2 regions of the Rummeliibacillus sp. G93 genome follow, and region 1 is predicted to be linked to the other one. Evidence: a T-box and tRNA genes for the amino acid it is inferred to sense, from the RefSeq annotation. Region 1 holds a T-box; the other holds one or more tRNA genes.
What was found. A T-box is a leader RNA that pairs with one kind of tRNA and senses whether it is charged. The one in region 1 lies ahead of ileS (isoleucine--tRNA ligase), so its partner is inferred to be a tRNA-Ile.

Region 1 (4,403 bases):
AGTCAGATTGTCCACAATATTATTGGGAAGAATGGCGATATACAAGTTTCTATGGCTGGTTTATTTGATGGAGCGGAGCGACAAAGAGCTCTCATTTATCCAGATTACTTTTTACCGTCAGAAGAAGATTTCAACCTAGTTATTTGTCAACTTAGCTATCCTTCGAAATTTGTTCATTTAAAACATCCAGATGTACTGGGCGCCTTATTATCGATTGGACTTGAGCGCTCTAAGTTTGGCGACATACGTGTGGGCTCAGAAACTGTTCAATTTGTTGTGGCCAAAGAAGTGTTTGAATATGTGAGGCTCAATCTGATTAGCGTTGGCCAAGCTAAAGTAGAAGTGGGGCAATTGCCTACGTCTGATACTTTATTGCCTCCTGATGCCGATTGGAAAGAGCAGTCAACAACAACAAGTTCTTTACGTTTAGATACTGTCATAGCTTCGGTTTATCCAATATCGCGCCAGAAAGCAGCTGCGTTCATCAATGGTGGGAAAGTAAAAGTGAATTTTGCCCTATGTGAACAAGTTTCTTTCGAATTGCAAGAATCCGATTTGATATCCATAAGAGGACTCGGCCGCTTTATCATTCAATCAATCGAAGGTAAGACAAAAAAAGATAAATACCGCATGAAAGTAGGGAAAATGGACCGAAAATCGTAATTTTCTTATAAAAATGCAGAATTTGAGTGAACTTCCAAATAGAGAAATGTATAATAATGAGTAAATGTAGTTAAGGAGAGGTGCAAATCATGCCATTATCGCCACTTGATATACATAATAAAGAATTTAGTCGCGGCTTTAGAGGATATAATGAAGATGAAGTAAATGAGTTTCTAGAACAAGTTATTAAAGATTATGAAATAGTGCTAAAAGAAAAAAAGGAGCTTGAGAATAAACTTCTTTCAAGTAACGAACAGATTGGGCACTATAACTCAATTGAAGAAACGTTGCAAAAGTCAATTGTCATTGCACAGGAAGCAGCAGAAGAAGTCCGTCGAAACTCTCAAAAAGAAGCAAAGCTAATTGTCAAAGAAGCTGAAAAAAACGCGGATCGTATAGTCAATGAAGCCCTTTCCAAAGCTCGCCGCATCGCAATGGAAATCGAAGAATTGAAAAAGCAATCAAAAGTCTTCCGCAATCGTTTCAAAATGATTGTCGAAGCTCAATTGGATTTAATTCAATCAGATGATTGGGATCATTTAATGGAATATGAAGTGGATACCGCAGAATTAGAGCATCTGGACCTGCCACAGGATTAGTACTTGACTGGAAGCGTCCATTTTAACTATAATGTCATCATATATAAAAGTAATGATGGAGAGAGTACTTTATAAGTGCCGTCTAGCGATTTAGGGATAGTGGAAGCCTAAACGAAACGCTTATAAAAGAAAATCACTCCTGAACTAGATTGTTGAAAGGGAAGTAGGCAATCTCGTCAACACCGCGTTAAGGTGTCTTAAGCGGCGCTTTTACAGCGCAACTAGGGTGGTACCGCGAGAAATCTCCTCCTCGTCCCTTTTTGGGATGAGGAGTTTTTTTATTTTAAAAATGAGTTTCAAGTAGTCAAGGAGGAATAAAAATGGATTATAAAAATACCCTGTTAATGCCAAAAACAGATTTCCCTATGCGCGGAAATCTACCAAACAATGAGCCGAAAATTCAAGATAAGTGGAAGGATATGGACATCTATACAAAAGTTCTAGAACGTACGAAGGATCGCCCAGCATTCATCTTGCATGACGGCCCTCCTTATGCAAATGGTGATATTCATATGGGCCATGCGCTCAATAAAGTATTAAAAGACATGGTAAATCGCCATCGTTCTATGACTGGGCACTATTCACCATACGTACCGGGCTGGGATACTCACGGACTTCCAATTGAGCAAGCTTTAACAAATAAAGGCGTTGACCGCAAGAAAATGACTGTAGCGGAATTCCGTGAACTTTGTAAAGAGTATGCATACGAACAAGTAGAACGCCAACGTGAACAATTTAAACGCATTGGAGTTCGCGGTGATTGGGAAAACCCATATATCACTTTGAAACCGGAATTCGAAGCGCGTCAAATTGGCGTGTTTGGCGATATGGCTAAAAAAGGCTATATCTATAAAGGATTAAAACCAGTGTATTGGTCTCCTTCAAGTGAATCTGCTTTAGCAGAAGCAGAAATCGAATATAAAGATATTAAATCTCCTTCTATTTATGTTGCTTTTGATGTTTTAGATGGAAAAGGTGTAGTAAATGCAGGGGAAAAATTCATTATTTGGACGACAACACCTTGGACGATTCCTGCGAACCTTGGTATTTCTGTAAATCCTGAATATACGTATGTAGTTGTAAAAGAGAATGGTCAAAAATACATTATTGCGAAAGGATTGCTTGAAGCGGTAGCTGAGAAGCTAGGCTGGGAAAATCCTGAAATCGATCGTGAAATCAAAGGGACGGACCTTGAAAATGTAACGGCGAAACATCCTCTATTTGATCGTGAATCACTTGTTATGCTGGGCGACCATGTAACGCTTGATGCTGGTACTGGTTGTGTTCATACAGCACCTGGCCATGGTGAAGATGACTATCAAGTCGGTAAGCGTTACGGACTGGAAACTTTATCAGTTGTAGATCATAAAGGCTGCTTAACAGAAGATGCGGGCGAGTTTGCTGGTATGTTTTACGATAAAGCCAACAAACCGATCTGCGAAAAATTGGATGAGGCTGGCGCGTTATTGAATCTTACATTCTTTGAACACTCATATCCGCACGATTGGCGTACAAAAAAACCTGTTATTTTCCGTGCTACACCACAATGGTTTGCATCTATTGATAAATTCCGTCCAGAGTTGCTTCAAGCTATCCGTGACACGAATTTTACGCCGGTATGGGGTGAAACTCGCCTGTACAACATGATTCGCGACCGCGGAGACTGGTGTATTTCACGTCAGCGTGCATGGGGCGTGCCAATTCCAGTCTTCTATGCAGAGAACGGGGAAGAAATTATCACTGAAGAAACCATCTCACACGTACAAAAATTATTCCGTGAGCATGGCTCAAATATTTGGTTCCAAAAAACAGCGAAAGAATTGCTACCAGTAGGATTCACGCATGAGGGATCGCCAAATGGAGAATTCACGAAAGAGACAGACATTATGGATGTATGGTTCGACTCTGGTTCATCTCACCAAGGTGTATTAGTTGAACGACCTGAATTACGTTATCCTGCAGACTTGTATTTAGAAGGCTCTGACCAATATCGCGGTTGGTTTAACTCTTCTCTTATCACTTCTGTAGCTATCAATGGCCATGCGCCGTACAAAGGATTGCTTTCACACGGCTTTGTACTTGATGGAGATGGAAGAAAAATGAGTAAATCGCTTGGCAATATCATTGCGCCAAGTAAAGTGATGAACCAATACGGAGCAGATATTTTACGTCTATGGGTAGCTTCTGTTGACTATACAGCAGACGTGCGTATTTCGATGGATATGCTGAAACAAGTGTCAGAAGTATATCGTAAAATCCGTAATACATTAAAGTTCTTACACGGTAATTTACACGACTTTAATCCAGAACAAGACTATGTATCGTATGAAAATTTACGTGAAGTCGATCAATATATGTACATGGAGCTACAAAAGCTGATTCAAACAGTACGTGATGCATACGATCGTTATGAATTTGCGACTGTTTATAAAGCAATCAACAACTTTGTAGCAGCAGAGCTAAGTTCATTCTATTTGGATATTGCAAAGGATGTTGTATATATCGAGGGTGCAGATGCTCAGCCGCGCCGTGCAATGCAATCCGTGATGTATGATACATTAAATGCGTTATTGAAATTATTAACGCCAATCATTCCGCATACAACAGATGAGATGTGGTCTTATCTAAGCTATGCAGATGCTGAAAGCGTCCAATTGACAGATATGCCTGATGCTGTTCAAAAAGAGAATTTCGAACAACTATCAGAAAAATGGACTTCTATTATGGCGATTCGAAACACAGTATTAAAAGCATTAGAAGAAGCTCGTAATGCGAAAACAATCGGGAAATCATTAGAAGCAAAAGTAACAGTCTTCGGTGATGAACAAACGGTTACTCTTTTACAGGATCCACAAATCAATTTTGCTCAGTTGAACATTGTATCAGAATTTGTTGTAGGCGGAGTTGTTGATAACGCACCTGCAGATGCATTGAAAGTTGAAAATGTTGCTGTTGTAGTCGAAAAAGCAGAAGGTGAAAAATGCGAACGCTGCTGGACGATTTCAAAAACAGTCGGTGAAAATCCTGCTCATCCAACACTTTGCGCACATTGTGCAGATGTAGTGGAGAATTACTATAGCGAAGCTGAATAATAGCAGTAAACAAAAAGCCGTTCACGAAATGTGAGCGGCTTTTTGCATT
Region 2 (4,403 bases), 1.3 Mb from region 1:
AATATGGAGGATTAGCTCAGCTGGGAGAGCATCTGCCTTACAAGCAGAGGGTCGGCGGTTCGATCCCGTCATCCTCCACCATATTTATTCGCCGGTGTAGCTCAGTTGGTAGAGCAACTGACTTGTAATCAGTAGGTCGAGGGTTCGACTCCTTTCGCCGGCACCACTTAAAATGAGTCATTAGCTCAGTTGGTAGAGCATCTGACTTTTAATCAGAGGGTCGTAGGTTCGAATCCTACATGACTCACCATTTTAATCACGCGGGTGTGGCGGAATTGGCAGACGCACTAGACTTAGGATCTAGCGCCGCAAGGCGTGGGGGTTCGACTCCCTTCACCCGCACCATTTTAAATTAAATATTGCCAGATTAACACAGCATATGCGGAAGTAGTTCAGTGGTAGAACATCACCTTGCCAAGGTGGGGGTCGCGGGTTCGAACCCCGTCTTCCGCTCCAAATATGCCGGGGTGGCGGAACTGGCAGACGCACAGGACTTAAAATCCTGCGGTAGGTGACTACCGTACCGGTTCGATTCCGGTCCTCGGCACCATTTTTATAAATTAGAGAAATTTACATATGCGCCCATAGCTCAACTGGATAGAGCGTCTGACTACGGATCAGAAGGTTGTGGATTCGACTTCTGCTGGGCGCACCATTTCCGGGAAGTAGCTCAGCTTGGTAGAGCACTTGGTTTGGGACCAAGGGGTCGCAGGTTCGAATCCTGTCTTCCCGACCATTAAAAAAATTAATTTGGGGCCTTAGCTCAGCTGGGAGAGCGCCTGCCTTGCACGCAGGAGGTCAGCGGTTCGATCCCGCTAGGCTCCACCAAATTTTAAAATATAATATCATGGCGGCCTAGCTCAGCTGGCTAGAGCGTACGGTTCATACCCGTAAGGTCGGGGGTTCGATCCCCTCGGCCGCCATATTAAAGGACCTTTAGCTCAGTTGGTTAGAGCAGACGGCTCATAACCGTCCGGTCGCAGGTTCGAGTCCTGCAAGGTCCACCATTTAAATATCGGAGGAATACCCAAGTCTGGCTGAAGGGATCGGTCTTGAAAACCGACAGGCGGGTCAAACCGCGCGGGGGTTCGAATCCCTCTTCCTCCTCCATTATCACAAAATAATATATAACATTATCGCGGGGTGGAGCAGTTCGGTAGCTCGTCGGGCTCATAACCCGAAGGTCGCAGGTTCAAATCCTGCCCCCGCAACCAAATGGTCCGGTAGTTCAGCTGGTTAGAATGCCTGCCTGTCACGCAGGAGGTCGCGGGTTCGAGTCCCGTCCGGACCGCCATTTTTTTCAAAAGCATTATGGGTCGGTAGCTCAGTTGGTAGAGCATTAGATTGAAGCTCTAAGTGTCGGCAGTTCGATTCTGTCCCGACCCACCATGATGCGGGTGTAGTTTAGTGGTAAAACCACAGCCTTCCAAGCTGTTGTCGGGAGTTCGATTCTCCTCACCCGCTCCAAAATGGGCCTATAGCTCAGCTGGTTAGAGCGCACGCCTGATAAGCGTGAGGTCGATGGTTCGAGTCCATTTAGGCCCACCATTTATTATTCCGAAGTAGCTCAGTTGGTAGCAGCATCTGACTGTTAATCAGAGGGTCGCAGGTTCGAGTCCTGCCTTCGGAGCCATGTGGGGAAGTACTCAAGTGGCTGAAGAGGCGCCCCTGCTAAGGGTGTAGGTCGGGCAACCGGCGCGAGGGTTCAAATCCCTCCTTCTCCGCCATACAATTGGCCCCTTGGTCAAGCGGTTAAGACACCGCCCTTTCACGGCGGTAACACGGGTTCGAATCCCGTAGGGGTCATACTAAGTCTTTAGAACAGTTTATGTTCTAAAGACTTTTTTATTTTTATGTTAATCCGTTCAATATTTCGAGAATTTCCATCTCATCTTTTTTCTTTTCTTAAAAATCGAAAAATGGCTTTGAAAAGTTGTTTTTGGGGAATAAATAAGAAAGAATGGGAGGCTAAGTATATGAACGAACAACAATTACAACATTTAAAGAATGAATTATTGGATGAGCTGAAACGTATTGAAGAAAGGCCTGATAATGACAGGGTTTTTGAATCAACGGAGCTCTCTAACTATGATAACCATCCTGCTGATCAGGCGACAGATCTGACAGACCAAGCAACAGAGCTTGCAATGGATAAATTCCATGACTTTCAAAAAGAAGAAATTAAAGAAGCGCTTCGGGCCATGGAGGCTGGTACGTATGGTACCTGTGTAGTGTGTGGTAAAGAAATTCCTTACGAACGCTTAGAAGCAATGCCTAGAACTTTGACTTGCATAGAGCATGCGGAGGATACACTAGATACAACGGAACGTTCAGTTGAAGAAGGAGTTCTGACAGGGAATACTTCACATCCGAGCAATTTGAAGGATTACCGTGTTGACGGCGAAGATAGCTTTCTGGTTGTCGAAGAATATGGCTCATCAGATTCACCATCTGATAAAGGAAGCGAATCTGATGGAATTTATGATACAGATTTATAAAAGACTGCATTTACGCAGTCTTTTTGTTTTGTCCAAATTCCATGATTAGTCATTAAAAAAGCAAATAAGTGCCGAAAATTAATGAAAGTTGTATGATAGAATATATAGAAGTATGTACTTAGTAGATAAATGATCTACTGACGGAGGTAATTTTCATGAATCATCAGTTGTCGTCAACAATCGGCGACCAAAAGGATACAGAAAAAACAACACTGCAGTTTTTCTCAGAAACAATCGAAGTTAGCTCTTTGTCTGCATTAGCCTTTTTTCATGCGGGTGAAGAAGAATTTACTGGACAACGTTTTTTCTGGCAAAATCCTGATCAAACTTTTACGTTAGTTGGCTTAGGCCATGCACATATAATCGAAAGCGGATTAAATGAGGGACGTTTTGAAGAGGTCGACCAGCAATGGAAGAAGCTCACGCAGCATGTACTCACAAATGAGGAGAATGTAAGACCCGTATTATTCGGAGGTTTTACATTTGATCCTGCCAACACACAGTCAGGCGAGTGGGATGATGTGCCAGAAGCATTTTTCGCAGCTGCTACCTACCAGTTAATTATCCGTAACGGACACAGCTATATTAGCACAAACTATATAGCAGAACGGGAAGAAGCAGGACTGTTTCAGAAGCTTTGCAAAAAAAGAGATGAACTTCTCCGTGCAAGCTACACATTTGAGAAAGTGGAATACGCTAAACCAATAGTGGTTGAAAGTACAGAGCCCAATAAAGCTGCTTACCTTACATCGATTGAACAAGTAACAAATCTTATTCAAAAGAAAGAAGCGGACAAGGTAGTCATTGCGCGTTCACATGTTTTGAAATTTCAAGAGCCAGTTGCTTCAGCAAATGTACTTGCACAGCTAATGAATGAACAACAAAATAGCTATCTGTTTGGCTTAGAATATAAAAACCATTTCTTTTTTGGCGCCTCTCCTGAACGTTTAGTAAAAGTGCAAGATGCTTACGCATATTCATCATGTATAGCGGGTTCTATTAAACGTGGGAGATCAAGCGATGAAGATGAACGTTTAGGGCTTGAATTATACAATGATGCGAAGAACCGTTCAGAGCATCAATACGTAGTGGATATGATCGGCAAGACATTTAAGGATAATTGTTCTTCTTATTCAATCCCTAGCCAACCTGAACTATTAAAAATCCGGGATATCCAACACTTATTTACACCTGTTGAGGGACATTTAAAGAATGGAGCTACGATTTTGCAATTGGCGAAAACCTTGCATCCGACTCCTGCTTTAGGCGGTGTGCCGCGAATGCGCGCTATGGAAGTGATACGCCAATATGAACCGATGAACAGAGGTTTATATGCAGCACCAATTGGTTGGCTGGATGATCGAAATAATGGTGAATTTGCGGTTGCAATACGATCAGCATTATTAAATTCGAATAAAGCCTTTTTATATGCGGGCGGAGGCATTGTAGCTGATTCAACGCCACAAAGTGAGTATGAAGAGACACTTGTAAAATTCCGCCCAATGGTTCGCGCTTTAGGGGGTCAATTAGATGACGAATAAAGAGATTTTAAATAACTATGTATATAAACTTGTGAGTGCATTGCATGCTACCGGCATAAAAGATGTTGTAGTGAGCCCTGGCTCTCGTTCTACGCCACTTGCTTATGCATTTGCCAACAGTAAAGAATTTACGCTATATCGACAAGTGGATGAGCGGTCAGCTGCTTTTCTTGCATTGGGACTTGCCAAGGCTAGTACAAAACCTGTTGTCCTTGTATGTACATCGGGTACGGCAGCAGCAAACTATTTCCCAGCGATTGTAGAAGCTAAAATAGCACGTGTGCCTTTAATTGTATTAACGGCAGATCGCCCTCATGAGTTACGTGAAGTAGGAGCACCCCAAGCGATTGCACAAACTCATCTT

Region 2: it encodes a tRNA-Ile, which carries the amino acid that the T-box ahead of ileS (isoleucine--tRNA ligase) is inferred to sense. The anticodon was not compared.

The regions. Positions count from the first base shown of each region.
Region 1 is NZ_CP097314.1:943,627-948,029, forward strand. Features, by position in the region: gene M2M59_RS04675 (YlmH family RNA-binding protein) at 1-663, shown strand, start outside; gene M2M59_RS04680 (DivIVA domain-containing protein) at 753-1,262, shown strand; T-box leader at 1,306-1,523, shown strand; gene ileS (isoleucine--tRNA ligase) at 1,583-4,354, shown strand.
Region 2 is NZ_CP097314.1:2,276,851-2,281,253, reverse strand. Features, by position in the region: tRNA gene M2M59_RS11435 (tRNA-Val) at 6-81, shown strand; tRNA gene M2M59_RS11430 (tRNA-Thr) at 91-166, shown strand; tRNA gene M2M59_RS11425 (tRNA-Lys) at 175-250, shown strand; tRNA gene M2M59_RS11420 (tRNA-Leu) at 261-345, shown strand; tRNA gene M2M59_RS11415 (tRNA-Gly) at 382-456, shown strand; tRNA gene M2M59_RS11410 (tRNA-Leu) at 462-550, shown strand; tRNA gene M2M59_RS11405 (tRNA-Arg) at 579-655, shown strand; tRNA gene M2M59_RS11400 (tRNA-Pro) at 660-736, shown strand; tRNA gene M2M59_RS11395 (tRNA-Ala) at 753-828, shown strand; tRNA gene M2M59_RS11390 (tRNA-Met) at 850-923, shown strand; tRNA gene M2M59_RS11385 (tRNA-Ile) at 931-1,007, shown strand; tRNA gene M2M59_RS11380 (tRNA-Ser) at 1,018-1,110, shown strand; tRNA gene M2M59_RS11375 (tRNA-Met) at 1,138-1,214, shown strand; tRNA gene M2M59_RS11370 (tRNA-Asp) at 1,218-1,294, shown strand; tRNA gene M2M59_RS11365 (tRNA-Phe) at 1,314-1,389, shown strand; tRNA gene M2M59_RS11360 (tRNA-Gly) at 1,394-1,467, shown strand; tRNA gene M2M59_RS11355 (tRNA-Ile) at 1,472-1,548, shown strand; tRNA gene M2M59_RS11350 (tRNA-Asn) at 1,557-1,633, shown strand; tRNA gene M2M59_RS11345 (tRNA-Ser) at 1,637-1,727, shown strand; tRNA gene M2M59_RS11340 (tRNA-Glu) at 1,735-1,806, shown strand; gene M2M59_RS11335 (TraR/DksA C4-type zinc finger protein) at 1,977-2,498, shown strand; gene M2M59_RS11330 (isochorismate synthase) at 2,654-4,039, shown strand; gene menD (2-succinyl-5-enolpyruvyl-6-hydroxy-3-cyclohexene-1-carboxylic-acid synthase) at 4,029-4,403, shown strand, end outside.